One region of the Clostridium felsineum DSM 794 genome, then DNA from elsewhere that is predicted to be linked to it. Evidence: predicted binding sites of a transcription regulator. Region 1 holds the regulator's gene; each other region holds the start of a gene.
What was found. Region 1 encodes Rex, which represses fermentation and respiration genes when NADH is low (regulators of the CRP and FNR family bind a similar motif). Its sites were predicted from a motif close to ATTGTTAANNNNTTAACAAT; they were not measured.
Positions count from the first base shown of each region.

Region 1 (4,226 bases):
TTATTAACCTCTATACTTTTTTCTTGGTTTGAATAAACTTCTTCAAGACAAAGCATATTTTGAAGTTCTTCAAGCTTCTTTTCTAAGTCAGCTATTTCTTTTTCAGTATTTTTAAGTTCAACTTTTTTTACTCTTTTTTGCTTTTCATTTTCACGTTTTTTCTTCTTCTCAGTATTAATTTGAGTTTTTGTTTTTTGATTTTTAAATTCTTCTTCATCTTGAAACCTTGTTGGATTATTCTTTTTTTCTATATAATAAGAATAATTTCCAAGATACTCTTTAATACCATTTTTCTCTAGTTCAAATATTTTATGAACAACCTTATTTAAGAAATATCTATCATGTGATATTACCAGTACAGTTCCATCATAACTTAAAAGTGCATCTTCTAGAGCTTCACGAGAAACTATATCTAAATGGTTTGTAGGTTCGTCTAAAAGTAAAAAATTATTTTTAGAAAGCATTAACTTAAGTAGGTTAATTCTACACTTTTCTCCTCCACTTAAGGTTGAAATGATTTTAAAAACATCATCACCTATAAATAAAAAGGCTGCTAAAGCGTTTCTTATTTCTGTTGTAGTAAGTTCTGGAAAGTCGCCCCAAACTTCATCTATGATTGTTTTTTCGTCATGTAAATCAGATTGTTCTTGATCATAATAGCCCACAAAAACATTTTTACCCAAAACTTTAATACCTGAGTCGCTTTTCATTTTATCTAAAAGTATCCTAAAAAAAGTAGTTTTTCCACGTCCATTTTCACCAATTAAAGCGATTTTTTCTCCCTTTTTTACATCCATGTAGAGATTTTCGAATAAAGTTTTTTCCTCAAAATGTTTTGATAAATTTTCTACATGTAAAACGTCATTTCCGCTTTTTATTAGGGTTTCGAATTCAATACGGGTTACTCCAGTTTCCTTGTCAGGGCGGTTAACTCTTTCGATTTTATCAAGTGCTTTTTGTCTACTTTCAGCAGCTTTTATACTTTTTTCTCTATTAAAGGATCTAAAGCGTTCTATTATTTTTTCTTGTCTTTTAATTTCTTCTTGCTGAAGATTATAGGCTTTTAATTCTATATCATATTGTACTTTTTTTAATTCTAATGCTTTAGTGTAATTGCCATTAAAGCAATTTACATGACCATTTATAAGTTCAAGGGTTGTGTCAGTAATTGCATCCAAAAAATATCTATCATGGGAAATCAAAATTACTGTTCCTTTGTAATTTTTTAAATAATCTTCAAGCCACTCAATAGCATCTAAATCTAGATGGTTTGTGGGTTCATCTAAAAGTAATATTTCTGGATTTTTAAGTAAAAGCTTACAAAGAGCTACACGAGTCTTTTGTCCACCACTTAAAATGCTTATTTTTTTATCAAAGTATTCATTTGAAAAGCCAAGTCCTGTTAAAACTTTTCCTATTAAACCTTTATAAGTGTAGCCACCTTTTGCTGAGTATAGTTCTGTATAAGTAGTGTAGTCTTTTATAACTTTATTATGGTATTCATCCTTTGAAGGATCATATGGCTCACCCATTTTTATCTCTAAATCTTTAAGTTTAGTTTCTATTTGTAATAAATCACTAAATACAGAAGAGAGTTCCTCATATATAGTGTTATCAATATTAAGGTCAAGATGTTGAGATAAATATCCTAGTTTTTTACTTTTATCTATGAATAAATCACCTGTATCGTGATCTAATTGCGAAGTTAAAATTTTAAATAGTGTTGATTTTCCGGCGCCATTTGGACCTATAAGACCTATTTTTTCACCATCATTTATATTAAATGTTATATTTTCTAAAATTGTATCAATGCCGTAACTTTTACTGATATTTTTACAGCTAACAACTATCATGTGTATCACCAACCTAAAATGTATTATAAAATTAAAGTATACACTTAATTATACCATAGTAAAATTAAGGTGAAAGCTAATTTTTAATAATAAGATTGCATAATTTTATAAAGTATAAAATATTATTATAAGTGTTTAGTATGCATAGGATAAAATCTTCATAGAGATATTACGTTTATGGTAGCTTTTCGGAGTTTTATTGAAAAAAACAAAATAAATTAATAGTATTTAATACTAATAAGTATATTTAAGAATAATAAAGGCAAAAAAGATAGTGTAATTGAATGATAATGTGGTAAAATATATGATGTATTGTTATATATGAAGAGACAAGTTAATTATTAATTATAAAGGTTAAATGTATTTTAATTATTTAATATACCAAATTTAATTTGAACTTGGCTTCTACAAAAGTGATATAGTAAGAGGTGGTCAAAGTGGATAAGAAAAAAAACATATCAATGGCAGTTATCAGACGTCTTCCCAAATACCACAGATATTTAGAAGAGTTGCTAAAGAGCGATGTTGATAGAATATCTTCAAAGGAATTAAGTGAAAAAATAGGTTTTACTGCATCGCAGATACGCCAAGACTTGAATTGTTTTGGTGATTTTGGGCAGCAGGGATATGGATACAATGTTAAAGATTTGTGTAGGGAAATTGATAATATATTAGGACTAACTAAAACATATAATACCATAATAGTTGGTGCTGGAAATATAGGTCAGGCAATTGCTAATTATATAAATTTTCAAAAGATGGGATTTGATTTAAAGGCTATATTTGATATAAATCCTAAATTAATAGGGCTTAAAATACAAGATGTTGAAGTTCAAGATGTAGACAACATAGACAAGTATTTACAAAACAATAGAATAGATATTGGAATAATATGTGTTCCTAGTAAAAATGCACAAAAAGTTTGTGATATTATTGTTAAAAATAATGTTAACGGAATATGGAATTTTGCACCGGTTGACCTTTCCATTCCTGAAAATGTAATTGTTGAAAATGTACATTTGAGTGAGAGTCTTCTAACACTTAGTTGTTTGATGCAAGAGGTTAATAAAGGGCAGGAAGAATAAAAAATAATATAAATATAAATTAAAATTTAATATAAAATGGTTTTAATGTTGAAATATAAAATAAATCATTATATAATAACTATAGAAGCTTATGCTTCTAATTTTTTGCCCGTCTTTGTTATAATATTAACAAGGAAAAAAATTTTTAGGAGGATTAGTCATGGAACTAAACAATGTCATTCTTGAAAAGGAAGGTAAAATTGCTGTAGTTACCATTAACAGACCTAAAGCATTAAATGCATTAAATAGTGACACACTAAAAGAGATTGATTATGTTATAGGTGAAATTGAAAATGATAGCGAAGTACTTGCGGTAATTTTAACTGGAGCAGGAGAAAAATCATTTGTAGCAGGAGCAGATATTTCTGAGATGAAAGATATGAATACTATTGAAGGTAGAAAATTCGGAATACTTGGGAATAAAGTGTTTAGAAGATTAGAGCTTCTTGAAAAGCCTGTAATAGCAGCTGTTAATGGGTTCGCTTTAGGAGGCGGCTGTGAAATTGCTATGGCTTGTGATATAAGAATAGCTTCAAATAACGCAAGATTTGGTCAGCCAGAGGTAGGTCTTGGAATTACGCCTGGTTTTGGTGGAACACAAAGACTTTCAAGATTAGTTGGAATGGGAATGGCAAAGCAGCTTGTTTTTACTGCTCAAAATATAAAAGCAGATGAAGCTTTAAGAATCGGACTAGTAAATAAGGTAGTTGAACCTGAAGAATTAATGAATACAGCAAAAGAACTTGCAAAAACAATTGCAAATAATGCTCCTGTAGCTGTTAAGTTAAGTAAGCAGGCTATTAATAGAGGAATGCAGTGTGATGTGGATACTGCTTTAGCATTTGAATCAGAAGCATTCGGAGAATGTTTTTCAACAGAGGATCAAAAGGATGCAATGACAGCTTTCACTGAAAAAAGAAAAATTGAAGGCTTCAAAAATAGATAGGAGGTAAGTTGATATGGATTTTAGTTTGACAAAAGAACAAGAATTAGTAAGACAAATGGTTAGAGAGTTTGCTGAAAATGAAGTAAAACCAATAGCAGCAGAAATAGATGAAACAGAAAGATTTCCTATGGAAAATGTAAAGAAAATGGCTCAATATGGAATGATGGGAATTCCATTTTCAAAAGAATACGGTGGCGCAGGTGGAGATGTATTATCCTACATTCTTGCAGTTGAAGAATTATCAAAGGTTTGTGGTACTACAGGTGTTATTCTTTCAGCTCATACATCACTTTGCGCTTCATTAATAAATGAGCATGGTACAGAAGAACAAAAACAAAAATA
Region 1 is NZ_CP096980.1:1,385,720-1,389,945, forward strand. It holds gene CLFE_RS06485 (ABC-F family ATP-binding cassette domain-containing protein) at 1-1,853, opposite strand, end outside; gene CLFE_RS06490 (redox-sensing transcriptional repressor Rex) at 2,291-2,938, shown strand; gene CLFE_RS06495 (short-chain-enoyl-CoA hydratase) at 3,099-3,884, shown strand; gene CLFE_RS06500 (acyl-CoA dehydrogenase) at 3,898-4,226, shown strand, end outside.

Region 2 (4,226 bases), 980 kb from region 1:
CTAACTACAATGAATTTTACGAAAAAAGGAATTTTGCATCAGCTGTTTCAAGAATAAGTGATGAGGCTTTATTGTGTGGAAAGAAGGTGCCCTTTGGAGAAAACTTGCTTTTTAAAGATATAAATTCTAAGCTTTGTATTGGTATAGAGGTTTGTGAAGATTTATGGGTGAATATACCACCAAGTTCTTACCACACACTTAATGGTGCTAATTTAATACTAAATCTATCTGCAAGTGACGAAAATGTATCAAAGTCAGATTATAGGAGAGATATTGTAAGGCTTCAATCAGCAAAATGTATTACAGCTTATGCTTATGCTTCAGCAGGACAAACTGAAAGTACCTCGGATCTTGTATTTTCAGGACATTCCATTATAGCTGATAATGGGAAAGTATTAAAGGAAATGAAGTTTAATGATGCTTCTTATGTTGAATATCAAGATATTGATATAGAAAAATTAATGAATGACAGAATTAAATTTAATAGTTATATGGGAAGAATAGAGAAAAGAGAATATAGAACAATTAACTTTAATTTAGGTTATAGTGAGGAGGTATCCTTGAAAAGACATGTTGAAGCTATGCCATTTGTTCCATTAGATAAAAATAAAAGGAATATTAGATGTAGTGAGATAATAAATCTTCAAGCATTAGGTTTATATCAAAGATTAAAAAAAATAGGGATAAACAAGGTAGTTATCGGGGTGTCCGGAGGCTTAGATAGTACCTTAGCTTTACTTGTTATAGTAGAGACTTTTAAAAAGCTTAAAGCTCCAATGACAAATATTATAGGTGTTACAATGCCGGGCTTTGGCACTACTAATCGTACTTATAATAATGCCATAACGCTTATGAAAAAATTAGGTATTACAATAAAAGAAATATCAATAAAAGAGGCATGTATTAGGCATTTTAAAGATATAGGACAAGATTTAAATGTTAAGGATATTACTTATGAAAATTCTCAGGCAAGAGAAAGAACACAAATACTTATGGATTTAGCCAATAAAGAGGGAGGGATAGTTGTTGGTACAGGTGATTTGTCTGAGTTAGCACTTGGTTGGTGTACTTATAATGGAGATCAAATGTCAATGTATAGTATAAATGGAAGTATCCCGAAAACACTGGTTAGATATTTAGTTATGTGGTATGCGAAGTGGGCAGAGGACAAAGAAGTTAAAAATATATTAGTAGATATTTATGACACGCCTGTAAGTCCCGAATTACTACCTCCAGATAAAAAAGGTAATATAAAGCAAAAAACTGAAGATTCAATTGGGTCATATGAATTAAATGATTTTTTCTTATATAATATGCTTCGCACAGGTTATGAACCCTTAAAAATATTATATTTAGCAAGTATAGCATTTAAGGGTAGATATTCAGAAAATGTTATACATTCATCATTAAAAAATTTTTATAAGAGATTCTTTACACAGCAATTTAAAAGAAATTGTATGCCTGATGGTGTAAAAGTTGGGTCTGTTTCATTATCGCCAAGAGGGGATTTACGTATGCCAAGTGATGCGTCATATGAATTATGGTTAGATGAATTAGAAAAGTCCAACGAAATAAAATGTTAAGAAAATATTAAATATTGCTATTTTTCTAAATATATTGAAAAATGGCGGATATATTGCACTAGCGTGAAATACTCAAGAAGGTATTCGTAAAAAATTTCATTTACTTTAAAATACATATATGTTAAAATTTTGACATCAAGATTCTGCTGAACTATAATTAAATTGTAATATAAGTAAGCAACAAATTAAATTATTATCACAAGTTTATAGTTATTAGTAATAAACGATGTGTATTTATATATTATTATCTTTAATTATCTTTTAATAGGCTTTCAAGAATAATATCTATACTGATAATTTTTAATATAGACATTATTTTTAAAATATAATAAATATTTTAGAAAGAAGTGTATATGTATGAAGGTCTCAACAACAAAAGATTTAGATGAAAGACTCAAATTAATTAAAGAAGCTCAAAAAAAATTTTCATGCTACTCTCAAGAAAAGGTTGATGAAATCTTTAGAAATGCAGCCATGGCAGCTATTGATGCAAGAATAGAATTAGCAAAAGCAGCTGTCAAAGAAACAGGTATGGGGCTGGTTGAGGATAAGGTAATTAAAAATCACTTTGCAGGAGAATATATCTACAATAGATATAAAGACGAAAAAACCTGTGGAGTTATAGAAGAAAATGAACCTTATGGAATAACCAAAATAGCAGAACCCATAGGTGTTGTAGCTGCTATAATACCTGTAACTAATCCCACATCCACAACAATATTTAAATCTTTAATAGCATTAAAAACAAGAAATGGAATTTTGTTTTCACCACATCCACGAGCAAAAAAATCCACAATACTAGCAGCTAAAATAATACTTGATGCAGCAGTCAAAAGTGGAGCGCCAGAAAACATAATAGGATGGATCGATGAACCCACAATCGAATTAACACAAGACTTGATGAAAAAAGCAGATATAACTCTTGCAACTGGTGGCCCTTCACTGGTTAAATCTGCTTATTCATCAGGAAAACCAGCCATAGGTGTTGGTCCTGGGAATACCCCTGTAATAATAGACGAATCAGCTCACATAAAAATGGCTGTAAGTTCTATAATTTTATCTAAAACCTATGATAATGGAGTTATATGTGCCTCAGAACAATCAGTAATAGTTTTAAAATCCATATACAATCAAGTAAGAAATGAATTTGAAAAAAGAGGTGCTTATATAATTAAGCAAGATGAAATGGATAGTATGCGTAAGGTGATATTTAAGGATGGAAGAGTAAATCCTAAAATAGTTGGACAATCAGCATACACAATAGCTTCAATGGCAGGTTTAACAGTCCCTAAAACTACAAGAATATTAATAGGTGAGGTTACCTCATTAGGTGAAGAAGAGCCATTTGCTCATGAAAAATTATCACCTGTACTAGCTATGTATGAGGCAGAAAATTTTGACGGTGCTTTAAGAAAAGCAGTGACTCTTGTAAATCTAGGGGGTCTTGGTCATACGTCAGGTATATATGCAGATGTAATAAAAGCACGAGATAAAATAGATAAGTTTAGCGATGCAATGAAAACAGTAAGAACCTTTGTTAATGTTCCTACTGCTCAAGGTGCAAGTGGAGACTTGTATAACTTTAAGGTACCGCCTTCGTTTACTTTAGGTTGCGGATTTTGGGGTGGAAATTCAATATCTGAAAATGTTGGACCTAAACATCTTTTAAATATTAAAACCGTAGCTGAAAGGAGAGAAAATATGCTTTGGTTTAGGGTGCCAGGAAAAATATATTTTAAATTCGGATGTCTTCAATTTGCTTTAAGGGACTTAAAAGAGTTAAATAAAAAAAGGGCATATATAGTTACAGACAAGGATCCTTATAATCAAAATTATGTTGAGCCAATAATAAGAATACTTGAGAGTATAGGAGTAGAATTTAAAGTATTTAATCAGTTAGAAAAAGAAGCAAGTCTAAAAGCTATTAAAAAGGGTACTTCTGAAATGTTATCTTTTATGCCAGACACTATAATAGCACTAGGTGGGGCATCTGAGATGAGTGCAGCCAAGTTAATGTGGGTAATGTACGAACATCCTGAAGTAAAGTTTGAAGATCTTGCAATTAAATTCATGGATATAAGAAAAAGAATATATAGTTTCCCAAAGCTTGGAGAAAAGGCTATGTTAGTTGCGGTTACGACTTCAGCAGGAAGTGGATCTGAGGTTACTCCATTTGCAATAGTAACTGATGATAAAACAGGAAACAAGTATACTCTAGCAGATTATGAAATGACACCAACTATGGCAATTATAGATGCAGAACTGATGATGAATATGCCACAAAATTTAACTGCTTATTCAGGTATGGATGCACTGGTAAATGCTATAGAGGCATACACATCAGTATACGCTTCAGAATACACAAATGGACTAGCTTTAGAAGCTATAAGATTAATATTTAAGTATTTGCCACAAGCTTATCATAATGGAAGGTTAAATGAAAAGGCAAGAGAAAAAATGGCACATGCATCTACTATGGCAGGTATGGCATCTGCTAATGCATTTTTAGGTTTATGTCATTCTATGGCAATAAAATTAAGCTCAGAGCACAATATAGCTAGGGGTGTTGCTAATGCTCTTTTAATTGAAGAAGTAATAAAATTTAATGCAGTTAACAATCCTGTAAAACAAACTCCTTGTCCA
Region 2 is NZ_CP096980.1:2,363,962-2,368,187, forward strand. It holds gene CLFE_RS11170 (NAD(+) synthase) at 1-1,583, shown strand, start outside; gene adhE (bifunctional acetaldehyde-CoA/alcohol dehydrogenase) at 1,941-4,226, shown strand, end outside.
Region 2: a site for Rex is predicted at 1,701-1,720, ahead of adhE (bifunctional acetaldehyde-CoA/alcohol dehydrogenase). Genes of this name have one in related genera too.

Region 3 (4,226 bases), 310 kb from region 1:
TTAAGAAAAGTATAAATACTGCCATGGAACCAATAATTGGAACAAAGTTCATGAATTTGTCTCCCATGTTTTCTTTTACTAATCCATTTATTAAATTAACAATCATTTCCACTACACTTTGCTTTTTGTTTGGAATCTTCTTTAAATTGCTAGTAAGCGCTAATGTCAACACTAATATAATTAACATTATAATCCATTGTACTACTACAGATTGTTTTATAGCAATATTAAATCCCCCAAATTTCAGAGCAAACATTGTTTTTGACCCTAGATCCATTTAAATCACTTCCTTCCATTGCTTTTTAATAATAGCCCATAAATAGTGAGTGCTATAAAATGAGCACTATAACCACCTATATAGGCAATTAGATAATATTTATATATTATACATAGAACAATACTTATAATACCAACAAGTATTACTCTAAAAATTGAACTTAAAAGTATAAGTGACTTAGTTCCTTTCTTTTTAATCAAAACAAAATTAGCAGTTACAGTACTTAGATAAAAATTCAAAGCTGCTGTAAAGACCCCTAACGTCATTACAATTGAAAACATATAGTTGGTAATAAATAGAAGAACTACGAAAATTATTGCAGCGATAATTGCATCACAAATTGTTACCAACTTTAACATTCTTTTAACATCAAAATCCAAATTACTTCCTCCACTATATTAACACGATATTTAAATTATATATCTTAAATTTTTATAAATAAAACTCCGTTTTAAGATTTTTTTAATAATATTCACCCTTTTTTCATGTTTGCAAACGTTTTAAACCCATTTCTTGTCGCTATAGTAATTATAAATCAATTTTGCTCCAAGTATTGCATTAAGTTCTTCTTTATTCAAATGACTGAATATTATAAATTTATACTTTTTTTTCGAATATTATGCAATTTTCAACACAATTATCTGCCTCTATTTTTTATATATAAAATAACCTTATAATTTAAAGTTTTCATTATTGTCACATTTTTTATACAAAAATTTAGAGATTTTTTTTAAAAAATAACTCTATAGAACTTTTTCGTTCTATAGAGTTATTTTTAACAATATTTACTAGCATCTTTCAAGTAATATTGCAGTTCCTTGTCCTCCACCTATACATAAAGTTGCCAAACCTTTTTTAGCATCTCTTTTTTGCATAGCGTGAACAAGCGTAACAAGTATTCTTGCACCAGATGCTCCAATTGGATGTCCGAGTGCAATAGCTCCACCATTTACATTTACTTTATTCATATCAAATTTCAAGTCTTTTGCTACTGCTAAACTTTGAGCTGCAAAAGCTTCATTTGATTCTATTAAATCTAATTCATCAACTGTCCAACCTGCTTTTTCAATAGCTCCTTTTGTTGCATAAAAAGGTCCATATCCCATTATTGCTGGGTCAACTCCTGCTGAACCATAAGAAACAATTTTAGCAAGTGGTTTTACTCCAAGCTCTTTTGCTTTATCTGCACTCATAATTACAAGTACTGCTGCACAATCATTTAATCCTGAAGCATTACCTGCAGTAACTGTTCCATCTTTCTTAAATGCAGGTTTTAATTTTGCAAGTCCTTCTATAGTTGAGCCGAATCTAGGATGTTCATCTGTATCAAATACAACGTCACCTTTTCTTGTTTTTATTACTACTGGAACTATTTCATCTTTAAATTGACCTGTTTTTATAGCTTCTTCAGCTTTCTTTTGTGAAGCAAGTGCAAATTCATCTTGTTCTTCTCTTGAAATATTCCATCTCTCTGCTATATTTTCAGCTGTAATTCCCATGTGATAATCATTAAATGCATCCCATAATCCATCAGTGATCATTTCATCAATGAATTTAGCGTCTCCCATTCTATATCCCCATCTAGCATTGTTTGCTAAAAAAGGAGCTCTAGACATGTTTTCCATACCACCTGCTATTATTACATCTGCATCTCCTGCTTTTATAATTTGTGCTGCCAAGCTAACTGTTCTAAGTCCTGATCCACAAACTTTATTTACTGTCAATGCTGGAATTTCAACTGGTAAACCTGCTTTAAACGATGCCTGTCTTGCTGGATTCTGTCCTAATCCTGCTTGAAGAACATTACCTAAAATAACTTCATTAACATCTTCTGGCTTTATTCCTGCTTTTTTAACAGCTTCCTTTATGGCTATAGCTCCCAAATCTACTGCTGGTACATCCTTAAGACCCTTTCCATAAGATCCAATCGCTGTTCTTACTGCACTAGCTATTACAACTTCTTTCATTATACCTAACCTCCTAAATTTTAATTACGGGGTAATGATAAACCAATTTAATGCATTTCATAAATCCCATAGTTTATACCTAATTTATACGTTTTCTCTAACAACTTAATTATACCCACTATTATTATTTTTATCAATATATTTTGTTAAAAAAAACACAAACTTTAATAATTTTTAACAAAAAATAAACTTATGAACATGTCGTTGCAACCTAAAATGGGCTCTCAACAAAAATTCATAAGTTTATATTTTAACTATATATAATACATAAAACACTTACATTGAGCCACATAAAATATTCCTGCCTAATTGGTTCGACCCTAGAATCTTTTATGTGGCTCAATATTTTAGTGTTTTCGCATTATATAACTATCCCTTAACTCTCTCACTACAATTATAAAATATTCCCGCCTAATTGGTTCGACCCTAGAATCTTTTATGTGGCTCAATATTTTAGTGTTTTCGCATTATATAACTATCCCTTAACTCTCTCACTACAATTATAAAATATTCCTGTCTAAGCGGCTGACCCTAGAATCTTTTATGTGGCTCAATGTTTTAGTGTTTTCACATTATATAACTACATCTAAATATTATTTTTTGGCGAAAATTCATCTGGTCTACTTTTTAATTTTCCAAAGTGATACAATATGGCATCAACTATTCTTTCAGATGCTTTTCCATCACCATATGGATTTATAGCCTTACTCATTCTTTCGTATTCATCTTGATTTTTCATTATCTTATAAGTTTCATCTACTATTTTTTTAACATCAGTTCCTACTAATTTTACAGTTCCAGCTTCTACTGCTTCTGGTCTTTCAGTTACATCACGTAAAACAAGTACAGGTTTTCCTAAATGTGGAGCTTCTTCTTGAAGTCCACCTGAATCTGTCATAACCATAAAACATTTATTCATAAGATTATGAGTTTCTTTTGTATCAAGTGGAGAAAGTAAATGAACTCCCCTCATTCCATTTAAATTTTTAAATACAACATCTTTAACTATTGGATTTAAATGCACTAAATATACAAGTTCAACATCATCATTTTCTTCTACAATTCTTCTCAATGCTGTACATATATTTTCTATTCCTTTTCCCCAGTTCTCACGCCTATGAGCTGTTACCATTATAACCTTTTTATTTTTATAATCTAAATTATTAAGTTCTTCATTTTCAAATACATAGTCCTCTTCTACTGTATGATTCATAGCATCTACAACTGTATTTCCTGTAATAAATATATTTTCTTCAGCAACAGCTTCTCTTAAAAGATTTCCTCTTGAACCAGCAGTTGGCGCAAAATGTAAATCTGCAACTGCCCCTGTAAGTTTTCTATTCATTTCTTCTGGAAACGGAAAATATTTATTAAATGTTCTAAGACCTGCTTCAACATGTCCTACTGCTATTTTCTTATAAAATGCCGCTAATGCCGCAGCAAAGGTTGTTGTTGTATCTCCATGTACAAGAACAATATCTGGCTTTTCTTCAGTAAAAATCTTATCTAATCCCTCTAAAACTCTTGCTGTTATACCTGTAAGACTCTGTTTTGTTTTCATTATATTCAAATCAAAATCCGGATTTATATCAAATAAATTAAGTACTTGATCTAACATTTGCCTATGTTGTGCTGTAACGCATACTTTTGATTCAACATTTTCATTTTGATTTAATTTTCTTACTAATGGCGCCATTTTTATTGCTTCCGGCCTGGTGCCAAATATACTTACTACTTTTATCTTTTCCATAAAACAACCTCCTCGAGCTAATACAACTCTTACACATTACTTTATTTATGTTTAAATAATCCAAATTTCCATGCTAAACCAACTACACATACAACGGCTCCTGCAAAAATAACATAGGCTTTAGTATTAGTAAGTTGCATTGCTATTACTGCTATAAGTCCCATTATTGCACTTATAAAATACATTATTAAAACTGCTTGTTTTTGATTTAATCCCATATCAAGTAGTCTAT
Region 3 is NZ_CP096980.1:1,077,648-1,081,873, reverse strand. It holds gene CLFE_RS05215 (F0F1 ATP synthase subunit A) at 1-277, opposite strand, end outside; gene CLFE_RS05210 (hypothetical protein) at 283-657, opposite strand; gene CLFE_RS05205 (acetyl-CoA C-acetyltransferase) at 1,066-2,244, opposite strand; gene wecB (non-hydrolyzing UDP-N-acetylglucosamine 2-epimerase) at 2,831-3,994, opposite strand; gene CLFE_RS05195 (glycosyltransferase family 4 protein) at 4,036-4,226, opposite strand, start outside.
Region 3: a site for Rex is predicted at 2,387-2,406, ahead of CLFE_RS05205 (acetyl-CoA C-acetyltransferase). Genes of this name have one in related genera too.

Region 4 (4,226 bases), on a different replicon from region 1:
GGATATTTATATTGAGGAAATGCCGCTTGCTTTGTTGGACAATCTGTTGCATTATATTTAATAACTTCTTCAATTAGTACACCGCATGCAACTCCGTGAGCAACATGATGCATTGCTCCAAGTTTATGAGCCATGGAATGACATATACCCAAAAAGGCATTGGCAAAAGCAGTTCCTGCTATATTAGATGCATGTGCCATTTTTTCTCTAGCCTCAACATCTGTTTTTCCATTTTTATAAGCTATAGGTAAATATTTAAATATCATTTTTATAGCTCTTAAGGCTAATGCATCAGTATAGTCAGTTGCCATAGTTGAGACGTAGGCTTCTATGGCATGAACTAAAGCATCTATTCCTGTTGCCGCAGTTAAACCTTTAGGCATGTTCATCATCAGTTCAGTATCGATTATTGCCATATTAGGTGTTAATTCATAAGAAGTTAAAGGATATTTCATTCCCGTTTTATCATCAGTTATAACTGCAAAAGGTGTTACCTCAGATCCAGTACCAGCAGTTGTAGGTATTGCTACTGAAACTGCCTTTTTTCCCAATTTAGGAAAATCACATATTCTTTTTCTTATATCTAAAAATCTTATAGCTAAATTTTCAATTTCTGCTTCTGGGTATTCATATAATAAGTGCATTATCTTTGCTGCATCCATTGCAGATCCACCGCCGATAGATATTATAACATCTGGTTCAAAGCTAAGCATTTGTTTTGCACCAGCCTTTGCGGAGCTAATACTTGGATCTGATTTTATATCTGAAAATATGTCGTATTTAATATCTATTTCATCTAAAACCTTTGTGATTTTATTAACATATCCAAGTTTAAAAAGATCTTTATCAGTTACTATGAATGCTCTTTTTCTATTCATATCCTTTAATTCTTTTAATGCAAATGAAAGACAACCATATTTAAAATATATTTTTTGAGGTACTTTGAACCAAAGCATATTCTCCCTTCTTTCAGCAACACTTTTAATATTTAATAAATGTCTAGGTGTTACATTTTCTGATATAGAATTTCCGCCCCAGGTACCACATCCCAATGTAAATGAAGGTGCTATAGCGAAATTATAAAAATCTCCACTTGCCCCTTGTGAAGAAGGCATATTAATAAACGTTCTTGAGGTTTTCATTGCGAGTCCAAACTTTTCAACCTTTTCTTTATTGTTTTCAGCATCTATATACAAAGAAGAAGTATGACCATTTCCACCTAAATATGCAAGTCTTTCTGCTTTTTTTAGAGCTTCATCAAAATCCTTAACATTATACAAGGCTAAAACTGGTGATAATTTTTCGTGTGAAAATAATTCCTCTCTTTCCACAGATTGAACTTCTCCTATTAAAACCTTTGTAGCTTGTGGCACTTCAATTCCGGCCATTTTAGCAATTACATACGCTGATTTTCCAACTATGCCAGCATTAATATTTCCATCCTTAAACATAACTTCTTTTACTTTTGCTAACTCATTTTTGTTGAGTATATGGGCTCCTCGCTTTACAAATTCTTCTTTAACATTTTTATATATTGAACTTGGAACTAATACTGATTGTTCAGAAGCACATATTACACCATTATCATAGGTTTTTGATAAAAGTATAGAGCTTACCGCCATATTTATATCTGCACTTTCATCGATTATTGCCGGAGTATTTCCAGCTCCAACACCAATTGCAGGTTTACCTGATGAATAGGCAGCCTTAACCATTGAAGGTCCCCCTGTTGCTAAAACTATATCAGCTTCATTCATTAATTCTTGGGAAAGTCCTATTGAGGGTTCATCTATCCACCCTATTATATCTTTAGGTGCTCCTGCTTTAACAGCTGCATCTAAAATTAATTTTGCAGCAGTAATAGTTGATTTTTTTGCACGTGGATGAGGTGAAAACAAAATTGCATTTCTTGTTTTTAAAGAAATCAGTGATTTGAAAATTGTTGTAGATGTTGGATTGGTAGTAGGAATTATAGCAGCTACAACTCCAATAGGTTCTGCAACTTTTGATATACCTAAACCCTCATCATGTTCTATTACTCCACAGGTTTTTTCGTTTTTATATTTGTTATATATATATTCTGCTGCAAAATGATTTTTTATAATTTTATCTTCCACAAGACCGATTCCTGTTTCTTCTACTGCTAATTTTGATAAAGTTATTCTCTCCTTGGCAGCAGCTATAGCACATTGTTTGAAAATTTCATCTACTTGTTCTTGGGTATATTCTGCGAATTTTTTTTGAGCTTCTCTTAATTGATCTAATTTTTGTTTTAGCTCCTTTGAATTTGTAACTTTCATTAATATACACCTCTTTTATAAAATTTTTATAGTAGTTTGATATTTAACAAACTACTATACAGAAAACTAAATGTTTTCCATAATAAACTCTAGTATTTTATAAATTGTGACTTATAGTTTTATTATATTTTGATATTATAAATACAATAAAATATTGATATATCAATGATTTACGCGTTTTTATTGAAAAACTATATAGTTATATAGCTCATTTTTATTTACAATCATAGTATATGACACCAATTTTATATTGTCAAACATTTAACAATGCCTTTTGAAATTGGTCTGACCAATAGACCAGTTTCAAGGCAGATTAGCTAGTCCTAGCAATTGTATGCTCAAGTTTATGAAAGATTAAATAATAGTACGCAAAAAATTAAAAATATAATTGCTAACTATATTTTAATTTCTTTTTTATGATTAAACATTAAATTCATCTAGAATAATCATAGTATTGAATTTTATATTGTAAGAAGTGAACTACTTGACAACTTATATTATAGCTTTTATACTATACTAGAATTAAATAATAAAATCACATTTAGATGTGGACTTTTCTAGAGAAATCTATTTTCGCCACACAATTATCAGTTTTGATAGTTGTGTGGTTTTTTACGTTTAATTGAAAGGGGCAATAATTTTGAAAAATTGGCATTATGCATTACTTGTTTTTTTAGGAGGTTGTTGCTATGGAATATTATCGACCTTTGTAAAGCTTGCTTATTCGGTAGGCTTCTCACCATCAGAGGTAACAGGCAGCCAGTATTTTTTAGGAACTATACTTATTTGGAGTGCCGTTTTATTTACAAAAAAGAAGAAATTAAATTTAAAACAAATTTTAAAGATTATGATGTGTGGAATTCCGTTTGGACTAACAGGTATATTTTATTATCATTCTCTTAAAACCCTCAATGCTTCACTGGCAATAATTTTCTTATTTCAATTTGTTTGGATTGGTGCTTTATTTGATTGGATATTCAATAAGAAAAAACCTGGAAAACAAAAGCTAGTATCTATAATTATTTTGTTGATAGGCTCTTTTTTAGCTGCAAATATATTTGTACAAAAGAATTACACTTTTTCACTTGAAGGAACAATCTTTGGAATACTTGCGGCTTTATCCTACACAACCTTTATATTTTTTAGCAGTTCAGTTGAGAAGGATACTCCACCAGTATTAAAAAGTGCGCTGCTTTCAACAAGTGCTTTAGTAGTTATATTTTTATTGTTTCCACCAAGCTTTTTATTCCATTTTCATATATTACGTGGGCTGATTCCATATGGACTCATATTAGGAATCTTTGGAGTGGTTTTTCCACCGATTTTATTTTCTATTGGAATGCCAAAGGTTGAACCTTCACTAGGAACTATACTACCTGCCTCTGAGCTTCCGGTTGCTACTATAATGTCTTCAATCGTTTTGTCAGAGTATGTAAATCCATCTCAGTGGTTTGGAGTACTACTTATATTGATTGGAATTATAGTGGGTAATGTGGTTTATGAAAGAAAGGCTGTTGAAGCTTAATTATAAATTTACACTGTTTAATAAGTAATACAACCATAATATATAGTAATGAATTTTTATAGAGTACAGCTTTCACAAATTTCTTTAAAAATCATACACTGTAATAGTACGTTAATTTATAGCAGTTATGGAGGTTAATTTTATGGTTCGCTTACCATTAAACAGCAATGAGAGTGTTAAAATTACTGCATTTCCTCAAACTATAACTATATCAAATTCAAATACCCAATTAGTTGCTAATTATACAATTACAACTTCTCGTGGTGTTATTGAGGTTTTTGATTTAAGACCTGGCCAAACTAAAGAATATCGTGTTGAGAAAGGTCCTTGTACCATTCTAAATATTACTCCTGTTCATAACAATCTCCACGTAGTAATTATTGTTGAATATAGCTTATAAT
Region 4 is NZ_CP096981.1:127,392-131,617, forward strand. It holds gene adhE (bifunctional acetaldehyde-CoA/alcohol dehydrogenase) at 1-2,300, opposite strand, end outside; gene CLFE_RS23105 (EamA family transporter) at 2,941-3,825, shown strand; gene CLFE_RS23110 (hypothetical protein) at 3,968-4,225, shown strand.
Region 4: a site for Rex is predicted at 2,550-2,569, ahead of adhE (bifunctional acetaldehyde-CoA/alcohol dehydrogenase). Genes of this name have one in related genera too.